One region of the Metabacillus hrfriensis genome, then DNA from elsewhere that is predicted to be linked to it. Evidence: a T-box and tRNA genes for the amino acid it is inferred to sense, from the RefSeq annotation. Region 1 holds a T-box; the other holds one or more tRNA genes.
What was found. The T-box of region 1 lies ahead of thrS (threonine--tRNA ligase). A T-box ahead of a tRNA ligase gene usually reads a tRNA of that ligase, here a tRNA-Thr.

Region 1 (15,422 bases):
TTCTTTCCAATGATATTTGAACGTGTCAATAAGAGGCACTTTAGAAATATTGCCTGATTCTTTTGCTTCCTTGAATGCTGGAGTTTCGTCTATGCCGCCTCGAATCCATAATCCTATAAATACTAACAGTGCGCTTAAAATAAACGGCACCCGCCACCCCCAGGCTTCAAACTGTGCATTAGGCAATAGAGTCATGAAAGATATCGATAATGTTCCAAGCAGCAAGCCGATCGTGACACCCATTTGTGGAATACTGCCGAAAAATCCCCGTTTTTCAGGAGGTGCATACTCTGTCGCTAATAATAGTGCTCCCCCCCACTCACCGCCAATACCAAGACCTTGAATTAAGCGCAAAGCGATTAGGAGAATCGGAGCCCATATGCCGATCGCTTCATATGTAGGCAGCAAGCCAATTAATACAGTGGCTCCTCCCATTAATGATAGTGTCATGACAAGCGTCTTTTTCCGGCCAATTTTATCCCCAATGTGACTGAAAATTACTCCGCCTAACGGTCGAATGAAAAAGGGAAGAGCGAAGGATGTGTACGCAAGCATTAATCCGACAACCGGATCGCCTGATGGGAAATATAACTTGCTGAAAATAAGTGCAGCAATTGTTCCGTATAAAAAATAATCATACCACTCAATAGAACTTCCTATTAAACTGGCTATCAAGGCTTTTGTTGCTATTTTTTTATCCCCTTTGTTTTGAGCCATTTTTGACACCTCTCCGTTTTATATTTTATCCCCTTTAAAATAATTCTTTTACTCTTGATTCTACGACATCTATCATTTGGTTTAATGCTAATCTGGCAAGTTCTGGCTGTTTATTTTTTACGTAAAAATAGATGTCTTCATGAAAGTGATAGGTTTCTTCAAAAATGGAATTAGAATTTTCATTTTTTCTCCAAAATTCATTAAACGATTCGTATACAGTGGCAATCATCTTAAATAAGACAGGATTGTGTGAAGCTTCATAAAGAGTTTGGTGAAAATCTAAATCTGCCTGAACAGAATCTTCGCTTAAAATTTTTACACTTTCATAAATTTTAAGATTCGTTTCCATTCTGACCAGCTGTTCCTCTGTTGCTCTGCTCGCAGCAAGTTCTATTGCTTGCCCTTCAAGCCCCCTTCTTACTTCACATAACTGAAGCAAAAAGGTCAGCTCACTTTCAATAAATATACGGGTTTGAAGCTGATGAGCATTTGCATCCTTTACAAGGATCCCTTTTCCATTCACAATTTCAACGAAATGTTGAGCCTCAAGTTGTCGAAGTGCCTCTCTAATGCTCGTCCGGCTGACGCCAAACTTCACTGCGAGATCGGCCATGGAGGGCAGTTTATCGCCCTTTTGAAATTTATTGCTTCGAATCAGCCTTTTAATTTCTTCTGCTGCTAATTCATGTACCAATTGTTTTTTAACTAGAGGCATCTTCCTCCTCCCCTTCATATGCTATCTACCTATCATATAGGTCATTATATAATGAGTTATTTAAATTTTGCAAATTTTATTTTTATTAATATTTTAGATTAACTATACAAAAATAGCGTAAGCCATATAAAATCAATCAGAATAAAAAGAAATGACCCCAGTGCAATAACGGAGTCATTTATTAACTGCTTAAGTTTTTATGACGAGACAGCTGCTTCGCCAATTCGATTTCAAGAACGGCATCTCAGCAGCCTAAATCTAAAATGTGCTTTCCGCTTACCTCTCCTTAAAAAATCCCCTTCAGCGTAAGCAGCCGAACCTTTGTATTTCATGTTAAGTTTTCTCCGTTCTGTGTCAGCAGTTCCAGCAGGTTTTCAGGAACTAATCGCAGGTTTCCATCCTGAAACTCACTTAAAGATTTCCAATAAAGCTTTAAAATTGTGCCATTATCTTCTATTCCTTCAAATGATTCCAGCTCATAATAGGATGGGTCAGTAATTTCGGCATGACAGACCTGAACGATTTCATGCCCCTGACTGCCGTTATAAATAAAGATATTCTCAATTCTCGCTAATAACAGGTGGTTAACCCTGTTAACCTAGTTAAACAAAGTATCTTTACCACGCTATTCTTTTAAGGCACTTCCTGAGACATTGACTCTCTTTGATACAAAGAAATATACGAATACATAAACAAATAAACTTCCAATTACAAGATTTAATAAGTTAGCAGTAGAAGTATGCCTGAACATTGCGAAATATAGAATAAAAAATTGTGCATATAGTATGACCAAGACAAACTTTAAGAAAGAATCTTTTATCTGAGATTTTGAAATAGGATAAAGTAATACACTTTGTTTCATTTCATTTTGTAAAGGAATTACTTGAAATCCAGTCATAAATAAAATGAGGAGATTAAAGATCCAACCACTTGCTGGCATCGCATAATTAACAAATATGCCAATTACAGTTAGTCTTAAATAAAGATAAAAGTAATCATTATATCTTACAAACAAGTGTGAGTATAAATATACGAATGTACTACTTTGACTATATGGGATACACCTTTTCAGAATCATAGTAAGTAAACGTCTTTTCCGAAAAGAACGTTTAAGATTAGGGACATCCATGAAAATATTAATAAATTTAAAGTTACTTAATAATGCACTTTCTTCTTCAACTATTAGCCACTGCCAATTCAGATTTCTTTTTTTTCCTATAAAATAAATTAAATAGACGAAATTTATACTCATTAAAACAAGCTCAAAAATCCAGTCATTATTAAACAAAAAGTAACACATTAAATATATTGAAAAAAACCTATTTAGCCTATGTAACACAAATTGTACATGGTTCTTTAACCATTGTTCAGTCCACTTCATTAAAATGTTATAAGCAGCAATCCCCACTATAAAAAAAAGAAAGAGAAGATTTATATTAGTTGTGTGCAAAAATAGGGATAAAAAAACAGTTATGAAACTTACCAATTTAATAACATCAATAACAAAACTATATATAAGTGATTTAATAAAATACGGCTTTAATCCCCATTCTAATGGCAACAAAAAGATTATATCTGCCCTTTTAACAAAAGTACGGACTTTTGTCTGTTTTAAAATGAAGGTTATAAATAGTGATAAGATTACTTCAACAGATATTTGAGAGGGTATCCACTGAAGAAATAAATTAAAATAATAAATAAAGATACTACTAATGATCAGAAAAAAATAAACAACATTCGCACCAATTATTGAATAGTACCTGAACATTTTTCTATAAAATTCCTGAACCCTTAAACCCCATAATGTTTTTTTATCCATTAATACACCCATACTTTCATGAATCTTCTCAAAAACATACGGAAGATCACTTATTTTGCAATTGACGCTTCTCTATACCTCATTTTGAAAACAGTTTGTTCCACCATGGCTTTTTTGTTTCTTTTTCTTCTTGTGCAGCAGCAATTTCCAATCGTCTTTCTTCCAATGATCGATTCAATTGTTGGGTTAAAATTCTATCTCTCTTTTCCACAACATCATTCATTTTGGCTTCAAATGCTTTGAACATAACTTCTCGTTCCTTTTCTATTGCCTGTTCGATCATGGATTGTAATTCTTCTTTAGATACCGCAATTTGAACGCCTTTTTGTTGGTGAACGTCATTGTTCCTATATAAGAAATATTGGAAATGACGGCTCCGATTTCCTCTTCAACTTCTCTTCCCGAGCGCAGCAGAACTGCTTTCTCCAAACTCTATACCTCCGCCGATCGGCCGGTAAAAAAAATCCTCCTTGCTTTCGTCAAAACCTTAAGCAACTAAAATCCGGCTGTTTTTTTGAAAAGGACAAATAACTAATGGGCGAATGATTCCCTTCCTCATACTTACTCCTCCAAACCTAATCTTTTAACAAACAGAACACGATCCTTGTTTTCCCCGTCGTAATTTGCGGTTACATGTACACCATTTACGATCTTGTCTCCATTTTCAATTTCAAACCCCATCTTCTTGTGAAACTGGATAGAACCTGTATTTACGGGAGATGTGATACAGCGCACAGTCTGGCATCCATGCTGCATGACTAATTTGAAAAACTCATTGTAAAGCTGCTGTCCTGCCTTGTTTTTTCTAAAAAGCGGATGGACGCCGACAAAGTGGATATATGCTTCTCTTTGCTTTGTTTGAGACAGAAATCCAATTAAAAAGCCGATGATTTGTCCGTTCTTCTCCATGATTAAACTAGTATCTTGAAAATGATCAAAAAACAGCTTGGGAAGCATATATGTCATCTTTCTTCCTCCCCACCACTCATCTAGCAAAGGAGAAATGAGATAGAAATCTTTTGAGGATACATATCGGAGTTTCAAATTTATCACCTTTCTTTCCTCGCGAAAAAGGCGCCTTTATAAAAGAATCGCCATCGTTTGAACAAAAAATCGAATTCATGATTTCAACCTGAAATTATATCAGTTGTTTCTTTGAAGAAATGTTTTTTAGAAGGGATTATCACAGTAATAAAAAGAATGGCAGCAAACAAAACACTAATGGCTGAAAAAATCTGGCACACAAGCTGAAGCGTGAACCATTCTGCTGTTAATCCAAGAATCAGCGTTAAAACTATTTGAATAATCCCCTGGATCATCTCCGCAACACTTCCGAAGCGTCCCATAATCTCAACTGGCACATTGTTTTGAAAAAAAGTCGCATACCCTGTGTTGGCAAATGCCATGAAGAAACCTAAAAAGATAAATGAGAGTGTTGCCGTTAAAAAGCTGTATGAACTGTAAAAAAACAAATAACCGACTGATGTCAGCAGCATTCCTGCCCCAATATAAAAGTTGAGCTTTAGTTTATTTGCCGCTAGTGCAGCAGCTCCCGCCCCTGCAAGTGAACCAAGACCCGTTAGACTCACGATGAGTCCATAATCTTTGTCTGTGAGATTCAGATGCTGTTTTATGAATGTAGCCTCTTGAGAATCAAGGGCAAATCCGATGAGCATGGCTGTTTGAAATAATAGATAGACTGTTATAAAAAATACAGCACCCTTTCCAAATTGAATAACCGCGTTCCAATCAGCAATTAAAGTTTTAACTTTGATTGGATCTCTTGCCTGTTCAAGCTTTCCATCTACATTTGGAAGCAGAAAAATGAAAAATGCACATGCAATAAATGTGAACGCATTAATGAAAATGCACACATCCGTTCCAGCATACATGATCAGAAACCCCGCAATGGCGGGACCTGTTAAAAATGCTCCTGAACTTGTCATACTCATGATAGAGTTAAAACGTTTTCTCTTATCAGAAGGAATCAGTTTCGTTATGTATACAGAAGAGCTTGGTCCAAAAAAGGACCCAGCGATATTAATAAAAAACACAATGAGATAAATTGTCCATAATGAGGATAAAAAAGGAATACTAAACACGAACACCCCTCTAATGATATCCACCGCAATCATTAATTTCCGCTTGTTCACTCGGTCTATCACACTTCCTGACCAAGTATTTGTTACAAGAACAGCAAGAGGCCGGATCATATAGAGACCGGCGACTGCAGCCGCAGACCCTGTCAGATTCAAAACAGAGAGATTAATCGCAATTAAATAAATCCAGCTGCCCAAATAGGATATGCCGATCCCGGAAATAAGCAGAAAAGGATTTTTCCAATTCCCCATTTTATCACCTTGCTTAAAGTATTATTTCTAGTCAATGATACCATTTTGATCAGCCAAAAAGTCTATTAATTGTGAATATTAACCAAAATCTATTTGCAGAGAATATGTTCAATTCCTTCAGAGCAGTTTTTTCCAATTTTTGAAACTACCCTTTAAACTCCTCATAAAATTCACGAATAAAATTGCGGTCTCTAACCTGCAAGACCCATAGAACCCTATTGCCACTCCTCTTCAGATGTTCTGATCCTGGGCATCCATCCACCCCTCTATTTCTTTTTCTATTTTTATTTCAGCCACATGATGCCATTCGCTTTTTTTCCTTTAAGCCAGCCTGTACAATAGAAGGGAAAGGACGTGAGAGCATGGCAGTCATTTTGCCTCATATTGAAGATGCCAACTTAACGAATTATATTCCTCCGGCTGGAGAGTATGAATTTTTTGCTGATGAAGCCCATTACGAAGATAAAGTGAAAGAATGGGGCCTGAGAGCAAAAAAAGAGTACTGGTATAAAGACCGAACCCATCAGAGGCTTGTGACTATAAAAGGGTATCAAACATTTGGTGACACCTCCTCTAATCATACAATCATCATTGAATTTCAGGACGGCAATCTTTCTTGTATCCACCCTGCTTATTTAAAAGAAATGCAGTCCTCAAATTTCGGAAAAGAATTGAAACAGGAGCCTGAAGCTGAAAAAGCGGAACCTAAAGCTGAAGCTCCTGTCAAACCGGCGGAACCTGCAGTAGAGACAAAAGCTCCTGGCAAGCCTGCTAAGGAGAAAAAAGAAAAAACGGCCAAGCTTGTTCTGCCTGATGACAAAGTTCATTTTACAGGCAAAGTGAAGCAATTTGCCCTTAGCTGGAACCATTTTAATGAAGAAAATGATGAAGTGGTTGTAATTGAAGATTTGCGGATTGATGGAGATGAACCGATAGAAGTCGGACTTGCCTGGTGTTCACACAGCAAAACACTGAAAAAGTTTGAATTGTCTCCTGGAGACGACCTCGATTTTAACGGAAAAATCGTAAAGAAGAGTCTTCCTAAAGGGAAAGATGTCGAAGACGAAGCATTTCTCCTAGATGTATCAGTCCCTTATAAAATCAACAATCCCTCTAAAATTGTGAAAAAGTAGAAGCACACCGATTCCGGTGTGCTTTTTGATTTGGTTACAGCTTCTCAACCGATCTTCATCTTTTATCGACCGAATCTGATTCTGCAAAAGAAAAACCTTTTGCATCCAATGCTTCCTTAAGCTGCCTTATTACTTTCGGCCCCATGCCATGCAGCTGCTAGAGATCAATCTGTTCCAGTATAAACATCCGGCACCTTCAAGCGACCGGCGTACAGGCTTTGCTAATTTCAATGGCAGATTGCAGCCCTTGCATTTGGTAACCTCCTTCATTTAAATCCTTGCTCAGCAAATCCTATTTTCCCTTCATGCCCTTTATACACTGCGTGTTTTAAAATTTTATTACAACCCTCAGCTTAAATAATTATCACGATTTAGAAAATAATAACGTTTAGAATAAGCCGCGAGGGGTATTTATGCTACATCAGTGTACTGGCAATACATACAGCGAACTTACTATTAATAATGAGGTGAAACCCAAACAATGAAGAAGCAAAAGAAGATGAACAGAGGGATCATTACAGCTATCAGTGCAATTGCAATCGCACAAGGCCTTAAAGTATTTACTTATAAAAGGCTGTCAGGAAAATGGGATATCAAACAGGTAATGACTACAGGCGGAATGCCAAGCTCGCATTCAGCAGGCGTTGCAGCACTTTCTTCTTACGTTGCCGCTAAAAATGGAACAACATCCATTGAAACAGCGATTGCGGTTATCTTTGGAATCATCGTGATGTATGATGCCCAGGGAATCAGACGCCACACAGGCGAAATTGCCAAGCTGATAAACGATATTGACGGCGAAATGGCTGTTATTTCGGAGCAGCTTCCTGGTCTAGGACATATTAAACGAACCGAAGAATTAAAAGAAGTTCTTGGCCATCAGCCTTTAGAGGTAGTAGGCGGAGCTGTTTTAGGTGTTTTGCTTGGACTGGCAAGCGCCAAGCTTGAAGATGCTTAATTAAGAAAAAGACACCATTGACAATGATATTGGTGTCTTTTTTTGCTGAAATAAATAGTTAGAACGCATTAGCATTATTTTAAAGTGCAAAATCGATTTCAATAACGATTATAAATTCTCTTCTTCTTTTTAATAATGATGAAGACCGATTAAATAAGCATGATTATTAGAATAATCGTCAGAATGACAGGAATTAGTTTTACACTCCTAAATTATTTATTTTTATTTTACTGTGATTTCTTCTGCATAAAAATTTCATAACAAAAAAAGAGAGCCGAATCTTAGTGATCGCTCTCATCAAAAATTCAATCAAGTTCTCTTTAGCTTTCGTCCACACTTTTTATAACACCGCAAGCCTGCCTGTCACCTGCATCACCTGTTTTCATCGTTTCTTCATCTGGACCAGGTTTTCCTTCTGATTGATACCGGTCAGGAATATTTGCAGCGTTATCCGGATTTGCATGAACAATAATGGCTTTTTCCTGCTCCATTAACTGATCCATAGTTACCCTGTCAAATGCTGCTGAAAATTCTGCTTTGCCGTCTTCATTTACAAATAAAGAAGGCATATCCCCGGCATGCTCAGAGTGGGTGCTTTCATCAGGATTAAAGTGACCTTCAGCTGTTGTAAATGGACCTCCTTCTGCATCAGGCTCGCAAACACCCTTTTCATGAATGTGGAAACCGTGATATCCAGGCTCGAGCCCTTCCATTTTTGCTTCAATAATCATTTGATTGTCATGCTCAGTGAACGCAACCGTGCCGACATTTTTATTTTCCGTATTCTTTACTTCAGCAATTGCGCCAGATTTCAGCTCTTCATTAGCTGTTTTTGCAGCTTCTTCCATGTTTGTTTTTTCAGTATCCTCCATAGTCCCGTCTGAACATCCGATTGTCATCACCATTGCAAAAAATGGCAGCATCCATTTCAACCTTATTTTTGACATTCTCTCACTCCTCCTTACTATCTCTGTTCCACTTAAATGGGAAGGTAAACAATATCCGCCAAAGATGAGAGAATAGTCTGAAAAGAAGATGATCCTTTAGTTCTTCTTCCTTTTACCTGATATAAAACTCTTTACCCTAGCTCCCGCTTAGCTATTTTTTCTAAAAGCATGTTTTTAAACCGTGCAACGTCCATTGCTTCTGAGCTCTTCCCGCCATGTACTCTTACATTCACAACATTTTTTTCAATTTCCTGATCTCCAATTACAACCATATAGGGAACTCTGCTTTTTTGTGCCTTGCGAATTTTATAATTCAGTTTTTCGCTGCTCCTGTCTATGCATACTCTAAGCCCGCATTGTTCCAGTTGATTTTTCAGCTTTTCGGCTGAGTCAAGATGAACTTCAGCCACCGGGACTATCGCAGCTTGAACAGGTGCAAGCCATAATGGGAAGCTGCCGTCAAAATGCTCAATCAAGATTCCAAGAAATCTGTCTAGAGAGCCTGATATTGCCCTGTGAATGACAACAGGCCTTTGCTTTTCATTTTTTTCATCGATGTAGCTTAGATTAAATTTCTCAGGCATTTGAAAATCGAGCTGCACTGTTGCACACTGATGGCTTCTTTTCATTGCATCTTTTATATGAAAATCGATTTTCGGACCGTAAAAGGCTCCATCACCTGCATTTAATTGATAAGGAAGGCTTAAATCTTCAAGCACTTGTTTCAGTGATTGTTCGGCCTTCTCCCAAAGCTTATCAGAACCCATTGAGTTCAGGGGCCTAGTAGATAGTTCAACAGAATAATCAAAGCCGAAAGTACGATACACCTTGTCTATCTGTAGAAGCACACTTTTAATCTCATCTTCAATCTGATCTGGCCGGACAAACAAGTGGGCATCATCCTGACAGAAAGTGCGGACTCGGAGCAGCCCATTCAGCGCTCCGCTGTATTCGTGCCGGTGAACCTGCCCGAATTCTGCAAGTCTGACGGGAAGGTCCCGGTATGAATATAGCTGGTTTTTAAAAATCATCATGTGCCCCGGACAATTCATAGGCTTTAAAGCAAACTTCGCTTCATCCACATCCGAAAAATACATATTTTCATGATAATGATCCCAGTGCCCTGACTGCCTCCACAGCTTTTCATTCATCATTAATGGAGTCTGCACCTCACGATAGCCTGCTTCCCCTTGAACCTCTCGAAGAAAATTCTGCAGCTCATTTCTCATTAATTGGCCGTTTGGCAAAAAGAATGGCATACCAGGAGCCTCTTCTGAAAACATGAACAGCTCCATTTCTTTTCCAATCTTGCGGTGATCCCGCTTTTTTAGTTCCTCAAGCTCTTTTAAATGGAGTGCTAATTCTTTTTTACTTGAAAAGGCAATTCCTGAAATCCTCTGCATGACGATATTATCTTTATCTCCCTTCCAGTAGGAACCGGAAACAGCATTTAACTTAAATGCTTTAATAAATTTTAATGAAGGCAAATGAGGCCCGCTGCATAAATCAATAAATTCTCCATGCTTACTAATGGGAATTAGGTTACGTTCCCTTTGTTCATGGATAAGCTCAAGTTTCAGTGCCTCACCTTGTTTAGAAAGAACAGCTTCGGCTTTTTCATATGGCAGTTTCAGCTGTTCAAGTTCCTGCTGTTCGTTCATTATTTTCAGCATTTCCTGTTCGATCATCGGCAGTTCTTCTTCCCTGATGCTGTGAGGCAGCTGAAACTCATAGTAAAACCCGCTGTCCTCATAAGAGCTGCTTCCCAAAATCGCCCCTTTATACAATCTCTTTACCGCCTGGGCAAGAACATATGAACAAGTATGATTCAAGAAAATATGACGTTCATCAGATTCACTTGTAATAAGCTCAACTTCTGAGATATCATCCACAATGTCATGTAGACTTAAGACCTTTCCATTTACCTTCCCTCCTATTACTTTCTTATTTTCTTGATGGGAATTGGCCAAATCATTCAACAAAATTTTATTCTCCATGTTTAAACACTCCTTTTATAATATAAAAAACGCACTCATCCCTAAAATAGGGACGAGTGCGTTTACCCGTGGTTCCACCCAGCTTTCCATTCTAAAAAAAGAATGGCTCCAGCGCCATAACGCAGCGTCTGCGGCACGGCATTTCCTCCGTGCAGTTCCAAGGCGGTAAGTTCATTTTTCCGCATTAGGAAGTTCTCAGCTTTCCTTCCCTCTCTGTAAACCGGCAAAATGACTCATGTCCTTATCTGTACTTCTTTTATGAAATTAAAAAAACGCACTCATCCCTAAAATAGGGACGAGTGCGTATACCCGTGGTTCCACCCAGCTTTCCATTCTAAAAAAAGAATGGCTCCAGTGCTTTAACGCAGCGTCTGCGGCACGGTATTTCCTCCATGCAGTTCCAAGGCGGTAAGTTCATTTTTCCTGCATTAGGAAGTTCTCAGCTTTCCTTCCCTCTCTGTAAACCGGCAAAATGACTCATGTCCTTATCTGTACTTCTTTTATGAAATTAAAAAAACGCACTCATCCCTAAAATAGGGACGAGTGCGTTTACCCGTGGTTCCACCCAGCTTTCCATTCTAAAAAAGAATGGCTCCAGTGCTTTAACGCAGCAACTGCGGCACGGCATTTCCTCCGTGCAGTATCAAGGCGGTAAGTTCATTTTCTGCGTTAGGAAGCTCTCAGCAATCCTTCCCTCTCTGAAAACCGTTTAAATGACTCATGTCCTTTTCATCACTTTTCAAATAATTATTTTTGAGTTTACAATACATTCCATTATAATTCAACTATTATTTTACAATATTCATCGGATTTTTTTGTGTTCCTACTTTGGCGGGAAATCTTTGCGGAAAAATTCAAATGTCTCTCTTCTTTAAAAAACTCTTTCGGAATGAAGCAGCCCTCTATGATAATCTATTAGAGAAGCAAAGGAGCTGAGACGATGATTATTACTGACAGAATCTATGGAGAGTTTAAAGTAGACGGCATTCTGGAAGAAATAATAAGAAGTAAACCGCTGCAAAGGTTAAAAGGCATTCATCAGGGCGGTGCAAGCTATCTGGTAAATCCAAATTGGAACGTGACCCGATACGAACATTCCATTGGTGTCATGCTATTAATAAAAAAACTTGGCGGTTCTTTAAAAGAACAAATTGCCGGGCTGCTTCACGATATTTCCCACACTGCTTTTTCACATGTTATTGATTTTGTCATTGAAAATGATGAAGAAGATTACCACGAAAAAATAGTTAAAACTGTTATTGAGGGATCTGACATACCAAATATTCTCAATAAATATGGCTATGATTATAAAGAAATCGTCCTCGATGATTCAGTATGGACCATTCTTGAACAGCCAGCTCCTAACTTATGTGCAGACCGTGTAGATTATACGCTTCGCGACATGAGCGCATATGGTCAAATCACTCCACTTGAGGTTAGGCTGTTTCTTGAGAATTTATCTGTAAAAGACGGAAAAATGATTCTTCATAACATTGAAGCAGCAGAATGGTTTACAGAAACCTATTACAAAGAAGTCATTGATTTTTTTATGCATCCATTAAATATCTATGGCTATGATCTTTTAGTAAAAGCATTAAAGGCCTCCTTAATGAAACAGGTCATAAACCTTGACGATCTGCTTCGAACAGACGATGAGGTAATGGATATTCTTCGCTCTTCTGAGGATCAAGAAATCCTGTCTATCATTAGAAAAATTCACCCAGGGGTGATTGTTAAAGAAGATCCCTGCTCCTGGGATTTACATCGCAAAACAAAAATAAGGATTATTGATCCAGAAGTGCTGCATGAAGGCATCCTTTCAAATTCATCCGTCCTATCACAAAATGTCAGAGCAACAGGAAAAAAAATCTTAAAAAAAGCAGCAGAAGGATCGTTTGTTAGAATTGTATCAGATGAAAAAAAGGTAATAATCAGATAGTTAAAAGTCAATTTCCAATAGCTGGGTCTAAAAGAAATGAGATCATTAAATAGATTTCAGATAGTTGGAACATGATTTCAGCGAGTTTGATAGCCGCCACAAATGCTTTTCAGCATTAAAATGAAACAAAAAAACACCAATCCTATGATTGATGCACTAAGATGCAAAAAAAGTTTCGTTATTCTTATAAATCAAGTATCTCTGCAAGCCCCTTGTTTGTTCATAAGCATTTTCCGCATGTTTTTTAGCAGAAGTTTTGTTTCCTTGTTTATGAGAAACTTCTGAAAGAATGCTTTCTTTCATCCAGCCTTTAGGCAGCTGCTCTGCCAGTCTTTTCGCACCTTCATATTGTCTGGATTTAACTGCGATTAAGGCCTCATAATAGGTTCGGTAAACAGGCGGTTTGATAGAAACGGCATGTTTTTTAGCTTCGGATACATCGTTTCGATAGAGTGCAAATGTTGTATTCATTAGTGCCTGCCGGTGAGAGTTTTTGTATTTGGCATTAAATTTAGCCAGTGCCGCTTCTGCCTCATCGTCCAAGTTATTGGCAATAGCATAATAAAAATGATACATCGGGTTTTTCTGATGCTTCAGGATGAATTTTTCAGATTTATGAACATCCTTTGAAAACAGAATCGGACTGATTTGGACATACATATACCAGCTCATCGAGATGATCAGCAGCAATGCAATCAAATAGAATGGAGCCTGTATAAATCCGAGCAGAAAACATAACAAAAAAACAACTGAATAAAATAGTACGTGCTGTTTCAAAAATAGTGCCCCCTCTTTATGTACTCTAACCTTATGATACTTATTAAAGAGGAAGGAATCAATGTGCAAAATGATGCAGCTCCTATTCTAAAAACCTTACAAGCTCTCGATTGAATTTCTCAAGCTCATCATAAAACAGACCGTGTCCGCTGTACTTAAAGGGAATAATCTCTGAATCTTTTATCCCCTCATTCATAAGCTTCGCAAAAATAAACGGGCATATCTGGTCTTTCATTCCGTGGAAAATAGCGGCGGGTACGTTTATCTTTCCTAAATCCAAACGAAGATCCTCATCCCGGAGTGATACAGCAGTCAGAGCTGTGCCATGGCCTGAACCTTCAAGACCAAGATCCTGGAACCAGTTTTTAAAGCTGTCAGTAAGATACTTTGAAAAAAAGATTTGACCAAAACCAGATAGCATTTCCGGACGGTCCTTATAGGTTTGGTCTATCAATTTGTTTACCTCTGTTTTGGACATGCCATAAGGATAATCTGGCCGCTTTGTGAAAGAAGGTGCTGCTGCTCCAAAAAGGACAAGTTTAGCTACTTGGTGTCCTGCATGACGGGCCATATAGCGAATCGCAATCGCCCCGCCCATTGAAAAGCCGGCTAATGTAATTTCTTTAAGCTTCAGGGAGTCTATCACTGCCAGAACATCATCTGCGAGTCTGTCATAGGAATAGCCGGTCCACGGCCTGTCTGACTTCCCAAAACCCCGAATGTCCATTGCAATGCACCTGAATCCAAGACGCGGCAGCTGGTTCACCTGATACTCAAACATTTTATGATTAACGGGCCAGCCATGAATAAAAAAGATGACACGGCCATCTTTTGGGCCAATGTCCTCTACAAATAAATTGACATCTTCCTCTGCTCTTATATAATACCCCACGTTTCACTCCCCCTATAAAACCTTTTCTCATCTAAAAAAAGAGATGTTTATTATGAGAAAAAGCCTTTTTGCTTATTTTTTTTCAGTGCAATATGGCTTGGATAATTCTGCTCTGTCATCGAAATCCAATCAGACACTTCCTTCAGCATGCCCTGTACTTCCTCACGGGTTAAGCCTTCCTCAGCTGCCCTGTACCAAATATCCTCCATAATCGAGCTTAAATTTCGTGGATAAGAAACATAATCATGACGGAGAACATAGCTTAATATTGGTTCAGCATCCCGTCCGCCCTGTTCACTTTGAGACATGTGCTTGATGAGCCAGCCTTCCTCGTTGCGAAGCAAAGTATACCTGTCATGATGTCCCCATTTCCGAGTGAAAACATCCAGATAAAAAGTTTCGCCAAGGGTTTGATCAACCGGCTCATCATTTGCATGTGTATCATCCAAATAATTCAAGAGCTCTTCAACTGGGCGAATATGATGATAGAATTCCGGGTGCTCAGGCTTCAATCCCCTCAGACGGAGAGTTTCACGCTGAAGCTTCGGTTTTGGATCGAGCGTCATATGCAATTTGTGTGCTGCTTTCCCCATTTCTCCATACACTTTTTCAATCTTTTCGTAAGATTGTTTTTGCCGTTCTTCTCTAGTTAAATTAAGAAAATGCACAATGACATCCAGTTTCTCTTCTATTAGCTTTCTTATTTTTTTCTGCTCAGGACTTAGTTCAACTTTCATCGCCATACCTCCAATCAAATCAAGACCTTACCAGACATCCCTGCTGAATTTTAAATCAATTTTTTCATTTTGATGCAAATAAGGTTCATATTTTGAATCTCCGATTTTCACTGATAGAAAAACAATTTTATTTTCCAGGCTGTACAACTTAATATCTGCCGGGTTGAGCGTGTAGTTAAAAGAAGCCCCATTTTCATCTTCTACCTCTATTTTCAATACATCCAGCTGAATATCATGCTCCTCAGGGTTCTTCAGACGCAGCCTAATCTGGAGGCAAAGACTGTCTTTAGGATCGATCCGGATTCCCTCTAAACTGCAGGTGATCAATTTCCTGTCTCTTTTTTCATCATCTGCAAGCTGATTCACGTTGCGAATCGCCTGCTCACATATTTTCACCAAAAATGTACCGGGAGGCTTATCAAGCTTAAAAACTTCTCTCG
Region 2 (15,422 bases), 820 kb from region 1:
AAGACAAATCATCCGATTTGTCGGTTGTTCTTTGAAAACTAGATAACGTAATTGATAACAAGTAATTCACTGAGATTTACGCTTACCATAATTAGTGATTTTCTAGACATTTATGTCTAAACAAACAACGAAATGCGAAACGCATCTTGTGATGCGAATGACCATTTAGGTTAAGTTATGAAGGGCGCACGGTGGATGCCTTGGCACTAGGAGCCGATGAAGGACGGGACTAACACCGATATGCTTTGGGGAGCTGTAAGTAAGCTTTGATCCAGAGATTTCCGAATGGGGAAACCCACTGTTCGTAATGGAACAGTATCTTTATCTGAATACATAGGATAATGAAGGCAGACCCGGGGAACTGAAACATCTAAGTACCCGGAGGAAGAGAAAGCAAACGCGATTTCCCAAGTAGCGGCGAGCGAAACGGAATTAGCCCAAACCAAGAGGCTTGCCTCTTGGGGTTGTAGGACACTCTATACGGAGTTACAAAGGAACGGGGTAGATGAAGCGACCTGGAAAGGTCCGTCAGAGAAGGTAATAACCCTGTAGTCGAAACTTCGTTCCCTCCAGAGTGGATCCTGAGTACGGCGGGACACGAGAAATCCCGTCGGAAGCAGGGAGGACCATCTCCCAAGGCTAAATACTCCCTAGTGACCGATAGTGAACCAGTACCGTGAGGGAAAGGTGAAAAGCACCCCGGAAGGGGAGTGAAAAGATCCTGAAACCGTGTGCTTACAAGTAGTCAGAGCCCGTTAATGGGTGATGGCGTGCCTTTTGTAGAATGAACCGGCGAGTTACGATCCCGTGCAAGGTTAAGTTGATGAGACGGAGCCGCAGCGAAAGCGAGTCTGAATAGGGCGTTTTAGTACGTGGTCGTAGACCCGAAACCAGGTGATCTACCCATGTCCAGGGTGAAGTTCAGGTAACACTGAATGGAGGCCCGAACCCACGCACGTTGAAAAGTGCGGGGATGAGGTGTGGGTAGCGGAGAAATTCCAATCGAACCTGGAGATAGCTGGTTCTCTCCGAAATAGCTTTAGGGCTAGCCTCAAGTATGAGAGTCTTGGAGGTAGAGCACTGATTGGACTAGGGGCCCTCATCGGGTTACCGAATTCAGTCAAACTCCGAATGCCAAAGACTTGCTCCTTGGGAGTCAGACTGCGAGTGATAAGATCCGTAGTCAAGAGGGAAACAGCCCAGACCACCAGCTAAGGTCCCAAAGTATACGTTAAGTGGAAAAGGATGTGGAGTTGCTTAGACAACCAGGATGTTGGCTTAGAAGCAGCCACCATTTAAAGAGTGCGTAATAGCTCACTGGTCGAGTGACTCTGCGCCGAAAATGTACCGGGGCTAAACGTATCACCGAAGCTGTGGACTGTTCTTACGAACAGTGGTAGGAGAGCGTTCTAAGGGCGTTGAAGCTAGACCGTAAGGACTGGTGGAGCGCTTAGAAGTGAGAATGCCGGTATGAGTAGCGAAAGAGGGGTGAGAATCCCCTCCACCGAATGCCTAAGGTTTCCTGAGGAAGGCTCGTCCGCTCAGGGTTAGTCGGGACCTAAGCCGAGGCCGAAAGGCGTAGGCGATGGACAACAGGTTGATATTCCTGTACCACCTCCTCACCATTTGAGCAATGGGGGGACGCAGGAGGATAGGGCAAGCGCGCTGTTGGATATGCGCGTCCAAGCAGTTAGGCTGAGAAGTAGGCAAATCCGCTTCTCATATAAGGCTGAGCTGTGATGGCGAGGGAAATTTAGTACCGAAGTTCCTGATTCCACACTGCCAAGAAAAGCCTCTAGCGAGGTGAGAGGTGCCCGTACCGCAAACCGACACAGGTAGGCGAGGAGAGAATCCTAAGGTGAGCGAGAGAACTCTCGTTAAGGAACTCGGCAAAATGACCCCGTAACTTCGGGAGAAGGGGTGCTTTTTAGGGTTCATAGCCCTGAAAAGCCGCAGTGAATAGGCCCAGGCGACTGTTTAGCAAAAACACAGGTCTCTGCGAAGCCGCAAGGCGAAGTATAGGGGCTGACGCCTGCCCGGTGCTGGAAGGTTAAGAGGAGAGGTTAGCGCAAGCGAAGCTTTGAATTGAAGCCCCAGTAAACGGCGGCCGTAACTATAACGGTCCTAAGGTAGCGAAATTCCTTGTCGGGTAAGTTCCGACCCGCACGAAAGGCGTAACGATCTGGGCACTGTCTCAACGAGAGACTCGGTGAAATTATAGTACCTGTGAAGATGCAGGTTACCCGCGACAGGACGGAAAGACCCCGTGGAGCTTTACTGTAGCCTGATATTGAATTTTGGTACAGCTTGTACAGGATAGGTAGGAGCCTTGGAAGCCGGAGCGCCAGCTTCGGTGGAGGCATTGGTGGGATACTACCCTTGCTGTATTGAAATTCTAACCCACAGCCCTGATCGGGCTGGGAGACAGTGTCAGGTGGGCAGTTTGACTGGGGCGGTCGCCTCCTAAAATGTAACGGAGGCGCCCAAAGGTTCCCTCAGAATGGTTGGAAATCATTCGCAGAGTGTAAAGGCACAAGGGAGCTTGACTGCGAGACCTACAAGTCGAGCAGGGACGAAAGTCGGGCTTAGTGATCCGGTGGTTCCGCATGGAAGGGCCATCGCTCAACGGATAAAAGCTACCCCGGGGATAACAGGCTTATCTCCCCCAAGAGTCCACATCGACGGGGAGGTTTGGCACCTCGATGTCGGCTCATCGCATCCTGGGGCTGTAGTCGGTCCCAAGGGTTGGGCTGTTCGCCCATTAAAGCGGTACGCGAGCTGGGTTCAGAACGTCGTGAGACAGTTCGGTCCCTATCCGTCGTGGGCGCAGGAAATTTGAGAGGAGCTGTCCTTAGTACGAGAGGACCGGGATGGACGCACCGCTGGTGTACCAGTTGTCTTGCCAAAGGCATCGCTGGGTAGCTATGTGCGGAAGGGATAAGTGCTGAAAGCATCTAAGCATGAAGCCCCCCTCAAGATGAGATTTCCCATCACGCAAGTGAGTAAGAACCCTGAAAGATGATCAGGTTGATAGGTCTGAGGTGGAAGCGCGGTGACGTGTGGAGCTGACAGATACTAATCGTTCGAGGACTTAACCACAGTCTAATAAAGTGTAAAACCTGAGTGAAACTTGTTATCATACGTTATTTAGTTTTGAAAGAATAACTTCTTTCGAAAAAAAAGCTTGAAATCTTCGGATTTCATAGTATAATAATTTTTGTCACTATGTCTGGTGATGATGGCAAAGAGGTCACACCCGTTCCCATGCCGAACACGGAAGTTAAGCTCTTTAGCGCCGATGGTAGTTGGGGGTTTCCCCCTGTGAGAGTAGGACGTTGCCAGGCTAATGACAAAAGTATTCAAGCGGAGGATTAGCTCAGCTGGGAGAGCATCTGCCTTACAAGCAGAGGGTCGGCGGTTCGAGCCCGTCATCCTCCACCATTTATTCTTGTTGTTAACATGCTGCAAAAGATCAGCAAAAAAAGTATTGCTTACCTTACTTTAAATGCCGGTGTAGCTCAATTGGTAGAGCAACTGACTTGTAATCAGTAGGTTGGGGGTTCAAGTCCTCTTGCCGGCACCATTCGGTCTTAAACTGAATCAAGATATGATTTAATACGTGCCATTAGCTCAGTCGGTAGAGCATCTGACTTTTAATCAGAGGGTCGAAGGTTCGAGTCCTTCATGGCACACCATTTTCCTTAATATGCGGGTGTGGCGGAATTGGCAGACGCGCTAGACTTAGGATCTAGTGTCATTGACGTGGGGGTTCGAGTCCCTTCACCCGCATCATATTTTGCGGAAGTAGTTCAGTGGTAGAACACCACCTTGCCAAGGTGGGGGTCGCGGGTTCGAATCCCGTCTTCCGCTCTTACTTGCGCCGGGGTGGCGGAACTGGCAGACGCACAGGACTTAAAATCCTGCGGTAGGTGACTACCGTACCGGTTCGATTCCGGTCCTCGGCACCACTTGTTTCATAAATGCGCCCGTAGCTCAATTGGATAGAGCGTTTGACTACGGATCAAAAGGTTATGGGTTCGACTCCTATCGGGCGCGCCATATAACGGGAAGTAGCTCAGCTTGGTAGAGCACTTGGTTTGGGACCAAGGGGTCGCAGGTTCGAATCCTGTCTTCCCGACCATTTTCAACTTTTAATTAGGGGCCTTAGCTCAGCTGGGAGAGCGCCTGCCTTGCACGCAGGAGGTCAGCGGTTCGATCCCGCTAGGCTCCACCAATTATATAGAATTAATTGACTTTGTTCCTGGGGCGGTGTAGCTCAGCTGGCTAGAGCGTACGGTTCATACCCGTGAGGTCGTGGGTTCGACTCCCTCCGCCGCTACCAAAAAAAAGGACCTTTAGCTCAGTTGGTTAGAGCAGACGGCTCATAACCGTCCGGTCGTAGGTTCGAGTCCTACAAGGTCCACCATTCTATTTAGTCTTTCGGAGGTATACCCAAGTCCGGCTGAAGGGATCGGTCTTGAAAACCGACAGGGGAGTCAAATCCCGCGGGGGTTCGAATCCCTCTACCTCCTCCATTATTATTTTAAACAGTGAAATATCTTACTTCAGCAAACCGGTTAATATACAGCATAATCGGATGAGAAAGAACTTGATTATTATTATCGCGGGGTGGAGCAGTCTGGTAGCTCGTCGGGCTCATAACCCGAAGGTCGCAGGTTCAAATCCTGTCCCCGCAACCAAATGGTCCCGTGGTGTAGCGGTTAACATGCCTGCCTGTCACGCAGGAGATCGCCGGTTCGATCCCGGTCGGGACCGCCATTTTTACTAGATTTACGCAGTATTAGTAAAATGCGGTGAAGATTTAATTAATACAAATGGCTTGGTAGCTCAGTCGGTAGAGCAAAGGACTGAAAATCCTTGTGTCGGCGGTTCGATTCCGTCCCAAGCCACCATTTACCTTAATGATGTAAATGTTAAAAAAATATAATTGTGGCGGTTGTGGCGAAGTGGTTAACGCACCAGATTGTGGCTCTGGCATTCGTGGGTTCGATTCCCATCAGTCGCCCCATTTTTATATTCATATTGCGGGTGTAGTTTAATGGTAAAACTCTAGCCTTCCAAGCTAATGTCGTGGGTTCGATTCCCATCACCCGCTCCATAATGGGCCTATAGCTCAGCTGGTTAGAGCGCACGCCTGATAAGCGTGAGGTCGATGGTTCGAGTCCATTTAGGCCCACCATTTATGTTTTGGTAAAATAAGGTTTCAATATTATTCCGCAGTAGCTCAGTGGTAGAGCTATCGGCTGTTAACCGATCGGTCGTAGGTTCGAGTCCTACCTGCGGAGCCATATCTGGGGAAGTACTCAAGTGGCTGAAGAGGCGCCCCTGCTAAGGGTGTAGGTCGCGTAAGCGGCGCGAGGGTTCAAATCCCTCCTTCTCCGCCAGAAAGCCTGTTTTTGGCCCGTTGGTCAAGCGGTTAAGACACCGCCCTTTCACGGCGGTAACACGGGTTCGAATCCCGTACGGGTCATACTTAAAAGAGTGCTGCACATAGTGCAGCGCTTTTTTGTTGATTTTTATTGCTGAAACTTAGATTGTAAGATTGTAAATCGGTCAAGTCTACTATAGATTTTTTAAGTAATAGTCTTCGCTGGTTATGATTCAAACTGTATCCGTCGTACCTGCTAACCGAAATGATTTTCCTGCTCGCAGATTGCCCTTCCAACTATCAAAAGTAGTGTTCTAGTTCGCCAGACTAATTCCACTTATTAAAAACAACTCAATATCATTCTGAAAACTCGTATAAAAATTCTGCTCATCAAACCTTCAGGACAGGTCATATAAAAAATGATTCACTTTCTATCCCCGGCCTAAAAAATATATTTTCAACAAATAATATAAATTTTTATAAAAATATCGAGACAGAAGGTTTCATTAATCACAAACAGAGGTATAAGTAATGGTAATAAAGAAAACAAAAGTGAAGAATAAAAAGATTTCGACAATTCTTACTCATTTTGTCGAATTAACTGTTTTTGTGATATAACTTTCTCGAATTATACTATCGGAATGTCATGTTAGAAATTCCTGTATTTTCTTACACATAATGAATTATTTAGTATATTTGACTGATGTTTTTTCGCCAAATTCTTCTATTATCCTTATTTCTTTCGTTTCTTTATTCGACATTTTTTTATAAGTCATTTTAAAAGAATAATTTTTTGAAAAATGAATAATGATTCATGACATATCATGTCAATAAGTAGAAGCGCTTACAAAAAAGGAAATCCTTCCTTCTGATTGAATTAAGAATTAAGATAACTTTATAGAAAGGGTGATTAGGAATGAATCTTGCTACGCCAACTGATTTTGAGGTTCATCTTTTCCATGAGGGAAATTTGTTTAAAGCTCATGAATTATTTGGTGCTCACAGCAGCGTACGGAACGGTGTTTGCGGTACTGTGTTTACTGTTTGGGCTCCTCATGCGCTTGAGGTGCGGGTTGCAGGTGATTTTAATCACTGGGACGGCTCGAATCACAAGCTTGAAAGAGTGAATGATCAAGGTATCTGGTCTGCTTTTATTCAGGATATAAAAGAGGGCGACCTTTATAAATACGAGATTATTACACAGAAAAATGAGAAAATTCTAAAATCTGATCCATATGCTTTTTATGCTGAGGTAAAACCTAATACCGCTTCGATTGTTTATGATCTGGCAGGATATGAATGGAACGATCAGAAGTGGCAGAAGAAGAAGCGTCAAAAGGAAATTTATAACCGTCCGATGTATATTTACGAGCTTAATCTTTGTTCTTGGAAAAAGAAAGAGGACGGCAGCCTTTATACATATTTGGAGCTAGCGGATATATTGATTCCGTATGTTCTCGATCATGGATTTACTCACATTGAGCTTTTGCCTATTATTGAACATCCTTATGACCGTTCATGGGGATATCAGGGAACAGGATATTATGCGGCTACAAGCCGGTACGGAACTCCTCATGAACTAATGAAATTCATAGATCTTTGTCATCAGAATAATCTTGGCGTCATCATGGACTGGGTGCCTGGCCATTTCTGCAAGGATGCTCATGGGCTTTATTATTTCGACGGGGAACCGACATTTGAATATAAGAGATATGAAGACCGGGAGAATGAGGTTTGGGGTACGGCTAACTTCGATTTAGGAAAGCCTGAGGTTCAGAGCTTCTTAATCTCAAATGCTCTTTTCTGGCTTGAAAAGTATCATATTGATGGATTCAGAGTGGATGCAGTAGCTAATATGCTGTACTGGCAGAATACAGAAGAGCCTCACGAGAACCCATTTGCCGTGAACTTTTTGAGAAAGCTGAATGAAAATGTATTTGCGTATGATCCTGGTGTTTTAATGATCGCAGAGGACTCAACAGACTATCCTTTAGTGACATCACCTACCTCTGATGGAGGGCTTGGGTTTAACTATAAATGGAACATGGGCTGGATGAACGATATCCTCAAGTACATGGAAGCTCCGCCTGAACAGCGGAAGCACCTGCATCACAAGGTATCATTCTCTTTGATCTATGCCTTTACTGAGAATTTTATCCTTCCGCTTTCACATGATGAAGTAGTTCATGGAAAACGTTCGCTGCTGAATAAAATGCCGGGTGATTATTGGCAGAAGTTTGCTCAATATCGTCTGCTGCTCGGGTATATGATGACTCATCCAGGCAAAAAGCTGCTGTTTATGGGCGGGGAGTTTGCCCAGTTTGATGAGTGGAAGGATCTTGAGCAGCTTGATTGGGTGCTTGATGATTTTGACATGCATCAAAAGGCAAGAAGCTATTTCAAGGAACTGCTGGCTGTTTATAAGAGACAGCGCCCTCTGTATGAGCAGGACCACTCTCATGAAGGCTTTGAATGGATTGATGTGAATAATTCCGAGCAAAGTATATTTTCCTTTATCAGAAGAGGCCTAAAGCCTAATGAGCAGCTTGTTGTAGTCTGCAACTTCAGACCGCAAACCTACCACGATTATAAAGTGGGGGTGCCGGCTGATACAAAATACATTGAAATCATGAACAGCGACGACACTGTATTTGGAGGATCAGGCCAGGTTAATAAGAAAGATCTTAAAGCACAAGAAGGCATGCAGCATAATCAGCCTTATCACATATCAATGACCATTCCGCCTTATGGAATATCCATTTTACGCGCAGTTAAAAAACGAGAGGAGACAATCAACCATGGTGAAAAAAAAGTGCGTCGCAATGTTATTGGCAGGAGGAAAGGGTAGTCGTTTAAGTTCGTTAACGCAAAACCTTGCAAAACCCGCAGTTCCATTTGGCGGAAAGTACCGCATTATCGACTTTACATTAAGCAATTGCTGCAATTCAGGTGTAGATACCGTTGGGGTGCTTACACAATATCAGCCGCTTGTCCTGAATTCTTATATCGGGATCGGCAGTGCATGGGACCTGGACCGCAAAAATGGAGGAGTTACAGTGCTCCCTCCATATGCAGAATCATCAGAGGTTAAATGGTACAAAGGAACGGCAAGTGCCATCTATCAAAACATGAACTACTTAAAGCAGTATGATCCTGAGTATGTCCTGATTTTATCTGGTGATCACATCTATAAAATGGATTATTCGGAAATGCTTGATTACCATGTTGAAAAAGATGCAGACGTATCGATCTCTGTTAAAGAAGTCCCATGGGAAGAAGCAAGCCGCTTTGGCATTTTAAATACAGATGCAAATTTAGAAGTGGTCGAATTTGATGAGAAGCCTCAAAATCCTAAGAATAACCTTGCATCAATGGGTATTTATATTTTCAAATGGTCGATATTAAAAGACTTTCTGGAGATGGATGAACGGAATCCATATTCAAGTCATGACTTTGGCAAAGACGTATTGCCTTTGCTGCTTGATGAAAAGAAAAAACTTGTGGCTTATCCATTTAAAGGCTATTGGAAAGATGTCGGAACGGTTAAAAGTCTTTGGGAAGCCAATATGGATCTCTTAAATGAAGAGCCAGAACTTGATTTGTTTGATAATAACTGGCGGATATATTCTGTGAACCCGAATCAGCCGCCTCAATATTTATCAGAGGGTGCAGAAGTAACGGAATCTTTGGTGAATGAAGGATGCGTGGTTTATGGAACCATTCTCCATTCGGTTTTATTCCAGGGTGTAACAGTAGGGCAGCATTCGTTCCTGAAAAACACGGTTGTCATGCCGGATGCGGTCATTGGCAATAATGTATATATTGAAAATGCGATTGTTCCATCAGGTTTAGTAGTCCCGGATGGCATGGTGATTCGCTCGGATAAAGATATTGAAGAAGTCATTTTAGTAACGGAAGAGCTAGTAGAGCAAACGGCAGGAGCATAACCGATAAGTTCGATGTGCAAACAGCAGAGAAACCCTATTTATTTCCGATGAAAATAAACTAATGCGAGAGGTGGAACAGCTATGAATCAAAGGATGCTGGGAATTATTGATGCAACAACGTATACAAATGCCATCGAGGACTTAACGGTGAATCGGTCGATGGCTGCTATTCCGTTTGCGGGGCGTTACAGATTAATTGATTTTGTTTTATCTAATATGGTGAATTCAGATATTGAAAGTGTAGCTATTTTTCCAAAATACCAATATCGTTCCCTGATGGATCATTTAGGGTCAGGCAAGCAATGGGATCTTAATAGAAAGCGCGATGGGCTGTTCTTTTTCCCGTCTCCGCATTTAAATGATCAGTATAATGAATTCGGATCCATTCGCCAGCTGTCAGATCACATTGACTATTTCTTGAGGAGCAAACAGGAATACGCGGTGATCACAAACAGCTATACAGTCTGCAACATTGATTTCAAAGATGTTCTCTCGAAACATGTGAAAATGGGCTGCGATATTACGGAAGTCCGCAAAGACGGCGAATCTCTGCATATGTATGTGATGTCGACAAAATTATTACTGAATCTTATCCATGATAATAATCAGACGGGTTATAAAACCATTGCACAAGTAATCATGGAGAATACTCATAAAATGATGATTTGTGATTATGAGTTTGATGGATACGTTGCCATTATTGATTCAATTGAAAGCTATTATCGCCACAGCTTAGATATGCTTAAGCCGGAAGTGTGGCAGCAGTTATTTATTAAAAACCGTCCGATCTTAACCAAGGTGAAGGATGAGCCGCCTGCCAGACACGGACAGAATGCTGTTGTGAAAAATTCAATGATCGCAAACGGCAGCATAATTGAAGGGTATGTAGAAAATAGTATTATTTTCAGAGCTGTTCATATCGGAAAAGGAACAGTCATAAAAAATGGTATTATTATGCAAAAATCTCAGGTGGGAGAAAACTGCGTGCTTGAGAATGTAGTTCTTGATAAAGATGTAAAAGTAGGCAGCGGCATCGAATTAAAAGGATCTGCTGATCTGCCGATCGTACTTAGAAAAGGAACAGTACAAGGAGCGCTGATGAAATCGTGAAGGTATTATTTGTTGTATCGGAATGTGTCCCTTTTGTAAAATCAGGGGGTCTGGCGGATGTTGCAGGGGCGCTGCCCAAGGAATTAAAGCGTCTTGGAACAGATATTCGAGTGATTTTACCTAAATACGGTCAAATTCCGGAGCGGTTCCGGTCAAAAATGAAAAAAATCAAAGATATTGTTGTTCCTGTCGGATGGAGAAGACAATATTGCGGAATTGAACAGCTGGAATTTGAAGGAGTCACGTATTATTTCATCGATCACGAATACTATTTTAAGCGTGACTCTTTATATGGCCACTTTGATGATGGGGAGCGTTTCTCTTTTTTCTCCAGAGCAGTTCTGGATTCGATTAAAGCAGTCGATTTCCAGCCTGATGTGATTCATTGTCATGATTGGCATACAGGCATGGTGCCATTCCTATTAAAAGAAGAGTACGCTTCTCAATCGTTTTATGAAAATATGAAAGCGGTTTTTACGATTCATAACCTGCAATTTCAGGGTATTTTCCCAAGAGATATTCTGCATGATTTACTTGGTCTTGATGACCGGTATTTTAATGCAGATCAGCTTGAATTCCATGGCTTTGTGAACTTTATGAAAGCTGCTCTTGTGGCTTCAGATCTGATTACGACAGTAAGCCCTACCTACAAGAATGAGATTCAGACACCATACTTCGGTGAGCGTCTTGATGGGCTGCTGAGAGTGAAAGAAGCATCCCTTGTAGGGATATTAAATGGAATTGATGATGTAATTTATAATCCTGGGGACGATCCGTACATAGCGTTTCCGTATAATGAAAACTCTGTCAAAAACAAAGCAAAGAATAAAAAAGAGCTTCAGAAGATGTTTGGCCTTCCGGAAAAAGAGGATACGCCTCTTCTTACAATGGTCACTCGTTTAACGCAGCAAAAGGGCCTTGATTTGGTCGAGCGCGTCCTGCATGAAATGCTTCAATCAGATATGCAGATTATTATCCTTGGAACCGGAGAGAAAAAGTTCGAAGATTTCTTCAGGCACATGGAATGGCTGTTTCCGGATAAGTGCAAAGCATACATCGGATTTGATGAGCCGCTTGCACACCGCATCTATGCGGGCTCGGATTTCTTTTTAATGCCTTCTCAGTTTGAACCATGCGGTCTTGGCCAGCTGATCGCTCTTCGCTACGGATCAATTCCGATTGTAAGAGAAACAGGCGGCCTGAATGATACTGTAACATCCTACCGCGATGATACAGGCGAGGGGAACGGTTTTACGTTCACCAACTTCAATGCTCACGATATGAAGAACACAGTTAATCGCGCATGCACTATTTATAAAAATAAAACCATTTGGAACAGCCTTGTCAAAACAGCGATGAAAGAAGACTACAGTTGGGCGCAGTCAGCGTTTAAATACAACCAGCTTTATGCTGATTTAATGACTAGGAGTGGGAGTCATGTTCTCTAACAAAAATGAATTTAAAGACAGTTTTCTAAAGCGCTTGGAAATGAGTTATGGAAAAAAATTTGCTGAATCAACAAAACGTGATCAATACCAAACGCTTGGAAATATGGTAAGAGAACATATCAGCAGCAATTGGATCACAACAAACGAATGGAACCGGGCAAGCAACAACAAGCAAGTTTATTATTTATCGATTGAGTTTTTGCTTGGGAGACTGCTCGGACAAAATCTTTTAAATTTGGGCATTCGCGACGTTGTACTTGAAGGATTTGCTGATCTTGGCATCAACCTTGAAGAGATTGAAGAAAGTGAAGCAGATGCAGGTCTTGGCAATGGCGGTTTAGGCCGCCTTGCTGCTTGTTTTCTAGATTCGCTTGCTTCATTAAATTTGCCGGGACATGGTCTTGGCATCAGGTATAAACATGGTCTTTTTGATCAGAAGATTGTGGATGGCTATCAAGTGGAGTTGCCTGAGCAATGGTTAAGGCACGGAAATGTATGGGAAGTCCGTAAGCCGGATCAGGCGATGGAGATTCCGTTTTGGGGAAAAGTTGAACATGTATACGAAGATGGGAAGCTTGACTTCCGCCATGTTCATTCTGAAAATATTATAGCTGTACCATATGATATGCCTGTGATTGGATATGAAACGAGCACAGTTAATACGCTGAGGCTTTGGAACGCTGAGCCTGCTCCAAATCCGCCTCACCGTGATGTACTTGCTTATAAACGTGAAACAGAGGCAGTATCAGAGTTTTTATATCCGGATGACACGCATGACGAAGGAAAGATTCTCAGACTTAAGCAGCAATATTTCCTTGTCTCTGCAAGCTTGCAGTCCATTGTCCGGTCATACCTTAAAAAGAATGATACCCTGCATGAATTCCACAAGCATGTTGCCATCCATGTAAACGATACTCATCCCGTTCTTGCCATCCCGGAGCTGATGAGAATTTTACTTGATGAAGAGCATATGGAATGGGAAGAAGCTTGGAATATTACGATTAATACGATATCTTATACGAATCATACGACATTATCTGAAGCGCTTGAAAAATGGCCGCTGCATATCTTTAAGCCGCTGCTCCCAAGAATCTATATGATTGTAGAGGAATTAAACGAAAGATTCTGCAAAGAGCTGTGGAATCGTTTCCCTGGAGATTGGAAGCGTATTGAAAATATGGCAATTATCGCTCACGGCGTCGTGAAAATGGCCCATTTAGCGATTGTCGGAAGCCACAGCGTCAATGGTGTCGCAAAGATCCATTCTGATATTCTGAAAAACCGTGAAATGAAATTATTTCATCAAATCTATCCTCAAAAGTTCAATAACAAAACCAATGGAATCACTCACCGCAGATGGCTGCTTAAAGCCAATCCAGAATTGACAAATCTCATTACCGAAACAATTGGGACCGACTGGATTAAAAACCCGCACCTCATGATTGAGCTAAAACGTCATATCTATAATCCACATTTAAAAGAAGAATTTGCAGCCGTTAAACGAAAAAGAAAAGCGATTCTTGCAGACATTATCGAAAAGAAAACGGGAATTTCCGTCGATAAACATTCGATTTTTGATGTTCAAGTTAAGCGTCTTCATGCATATAAACGACAGCTGTTAAATGTGCTGCATATCATGTATCTTTATAACAGGCTGAAAGAGGATTCAAACTTTACAATCTATCCAAGAACGTTTATATTTGGAGCCAAGGCATCTCCAGGCTACTATTATGCGAAAAAAATCATTAAACTAATTAACTCGCTTGCAGATAAAGTGAACAGCGATCCTAAGGTTTCGCAGATGATGAAAGTCATTTTCATGGAAAATTACCGGGTTTCGCTGGCAGAGCATATCTTCCCGGCGACAGATGTCAGTGAACAAATCTCAACTGCCAGTAAAGAGGCATCTGGAACAGGAAACATGAAATTTATGATGAACGGTGCGCTCACAATGGGAACTTTGGACGGAGCGAACATTGAAATTTTAGAAGAAGTCGGAAAAGAGAACATCTTCACTTTTGGTTTAAAGGCCGATGAGGTTCTGAATTATTATGAAAATGGCGGGTATCGCTCATCTGAGTATTATCATCATGATCTGCGGATCAGACAAGTGGTCGATCAGCTCACAAACGGATTCTTCCCTGATACAGAAGATGAGTTTGAAGCAATTAAAGACTCTCTGCTTTATGAAAATGATCAATATTTTGTTTTACGTGACTTTGCATCCTATGTTGATGCCCAGGAACAGCTTGAAAAAGCTTACAAAAACCAAGATAAGTGGCTTGAAAAAGCACTTCTTAATATTGCTCACTCAGGCTATTTCTCAAGTGACCGGACGATTCATGAGTATGCTGATGGCATTTGGGATATCCAGCCGATTCCTGTTATTCATTAAGTCTTTGAAAACCCGCCTGGTTGAGCGGGTTTTCTGCTGTTTAAGTTTTATTAAGGATTTGCTAATATGTCCTCTGATTTCGAAAAAAATCAAGATTTTCGATGTACAAGCTTTAGATAATGGCATTGAAAGTAAGTTTGAAAAAAACGAACTTTCATGCGTCTGCCGAATTATCGATTATCTCCATCAAGCAATCGGCCAAGTCCGCCCAGAATACTGCCTTCTCCTGAAGCGTTTCCGCCTGTGCTTGGAGCATTGGCGAATATGCGGTCAGCAAGACGGCTGAAGGGGAGTGATTGTACCCATACTGTCCCAGGACCTTGCACAGTTGCAAAAAATAATCCTTCACCGCCGAAGAAGGCCGTTTTGACTTTCCCGACATATTCAATGTTGTAGTTAACGTCCCTCGTCATCGCGACAAGGCAGCCTGTATCAATTTTCAGGCGCTCCCCAGGTGCAAGCTGCCGCTTATGTATCGTACCTCCAGCATGCAAAAAAGCGAGTCCGTCTCCTTCTAGTTTTTGCATAATGAATCCCTCACCGCCAAAAAAACCGGTTCCTAACTTTTTCTGAAAATCAATTCCGACAGACACACCTTTAGCAGCACAGAGGAAGGCGTCTTTTTGACAAACGACTTTTCCCTGCATTTCATTTAAGTCGACAGGAATGATTTTGCCTGGATAGGGCGCTGCAAATGAAACTTGCTTTTTGCCTCCAGCTTTATTTGTAAAGACCGTCATAAATAAACTTTCTCCAGTAATAACACGCTTACCGGCACCTACTAAACGGCTCATCAAGCCCTTTTGCTCTGATCCGTCACCAAAGATGGTTTCCATATCAATGCCGTCATCCATCATCATCATACCTCCGGCCTCGGCTACTACACTTTCACTTGGATCGAGCTCAATTTCAACAAACTGCATGTCATCCCCATAAATCTTGTAATCAATTTCATGTGCGTTCAAAAAGGTCACCTCTTTACTTTTTTTTGTAAACATTCGTCATAAAGAAAGAAAACCCTTCTGTTTTCCATTTATAATGAAAGAAGTTCGTCATATAAAGGGGATAAGTATATGCCTGTCATTAGAAATACAATTAGTATTAAAGCGCCAATCGAAGTCTGCTTTGACCTC

Region 2: it encodes a tRNA-Thr, which carries the amino acid that the T-box ahead of thrS (threonine--tRNA ligase) is inferred to sense. The anticodon was not compared.

Annotation. Positions count from the first base shown of each region.
Region 1 covers NZ_CP126116.1:3,228,274-3,243,695, forward strand. Annotated here, with positions in the region: gene QLQ22_RS15790 (MFS transporter) at 1-717, opposite strand, end outside; gene QLQ22_RS15795 (FadR/GntR family transcriptional regulator) at 752-1,432, opposite strand; gene QLQ22_RS25180 (ABC transporter permease) at 2,058-3,263, opposite strand; gene QLQ22_RS15800 (DUF3967 domain-containing protein) at 3,331-3,534, opposite strand; gene QLQ22_RS15805 (hypothetical protein) at 3,531-3,680, opposite strand; gene QLQ22_RS15810 (GNAT family N-acetyltransferase) at 3,813-4,295, opposite strand; gene QLQ22_RS15815 (MFS transporter) at 4,379-5,602, opposite strand; gene QLQ22_RS15820 (hypothetical protein) at 5,965-6,735, shown strand; gene QLQ22_RS15825 (divergent PAP2 family protein) at 7,217-7,693, shown strand; gene QLQ22_RS15830 (superoxide dismutase family protein) at 8,014-8,640, opposite strand; gene thrS (threonine--tRNA ligase) at 8,772-10,637, opposite strand; T-box leader at 10,683-10,894, opposite strand; T-box leader at 10,926-11,138, opposite strand; T-box leader at 11,170-11,379, opposite strand; gene QLQ22_RS15840 (HD domain-containing protein) at 11,578-12,576, shown strand; gene QLQ22_RS15845 (hypothetical protein) at 12,733-13,353, opposite strand; gene QLQ22_RS15850 (alpha/beta fold hydrolase) at 13,436-14,245, opposite strand; gene QLQ22_RS15855 (hypothetical protein) at 14,296-14,982, opposite strand; gene QLQ22_RS15860 (toll/interleukin-1 receptor domain-containing protein) at 15,010-15,422, opposite strand, start outside.
Region 2 covers NZ_CP126116.1:4,044,759-4,060,180, reverse strand. Annotated here, with positions in the region: rRNA gene QLQ22_RS20255 (23S ribosomal RNA) at 169-3,099, shown strand; rRNA gene rrf (5S ribosomal RNA) at 3,229-3,344, shown strand; tRNA gene QLQ22_RS20245 (tRNA-Val) at 3,366-3,441, shown strand; tRNA gene QLQ22_RS20240 (tRNA-Thr) at 3,508-3,583, shown strand; tRNA gene QLQ22_RS20235 (tRNA-Lys) at 3,620-3,695, shown strand; tRNA gene QLQ22_RS20230 (tRNA-Leu) at 3,709-3,789, shown strand; tRNA gene QLQ22_RS20225 (tRNA-Gly) at 3,799-3,870, shown strand; tRNA gene QLQ22_RS20220 (tRNA-Leu) at 3,880-3,968, shown strand; tRNA gene QLQ22_RS20215 (tRNA-Arg) at 3,983-4,059, shown strand; tRNA gene QLQ22_RS20210 (tRNA-Pro) at 4,065-4,141, shown strand; tRNA gene QLQ22_RS20205 (tRNA-Ala) at 4,159-4,234, shown strand; tRNA gene QLQ22_RS20200 (tRNA-Met) at 4,266-4,342, shown strand; tRNA gene QLQ22_RS20195 (tRNA-Ile) at 4,350-4,426, shown strand; tRNA gene QLQ22_RS20190 (tRNA-Ser) at 4,443-4,535, shown strand; tRNA gene QLQ22_RS20185 (tRNA-Met) at 4,624-4,700, shown strand; tRNA gene QLQ22_RS20180 (tRNA-Asp) at 4,704-4,779, shown strand; tRNA gene QLQ22_RS20175 (tRNA-Phe) at 4,838-4,913, shown strand; tRNA gene QLQ22_RS20170 (tRNA-His) at 4,954-5,029, shown strand; tRNA gene QLQ22_RS20165 (tRNA-Gly) at 5,046-5,119, shown strand; tRNA gene QLQ22_RS20160 (tRNA-Ile) at 5,124-5,200, shown strand; tRNA gene QLQ22_RS20155 (tRNA-Asn) at 5,235-5,309, shown strand; tRNA gene QLQ22_RS20150 (tRNA-Ser) at 5,315-5,405, shown strand; tRNA gene QLQ22_RS20145 (tRNA-Glu) at 5,420-5,491, shown strand; gene glgB (1,4-alpha-glucan branching enzyme) at 6,306-8,237, shown strand; gene QLQ22_RS20135 (glucose-1-phosphate adenylyltransferase) at 8,191-9,336, shown strand; gene QLQ22_RS20130 (GlgC family sugar phosphate nucleotidyltransferase) at 9,418-10,446, shown strand; gene glgA (glycogen synthase GlgA) at 10,443-11,894, shown strand; gene QLQ22_RS20120 (glycogen/starch/alpha-glucan phosphorylase) at 11,884-14,289, shown strand; gene QLQ22_RS20115 (TIGR00266 family protein) at 14,460-15,254, opposite strand; gene QLQ22_RS20110 (SRPBCC family protein) at 15,363-15,422, shown strand, end outside.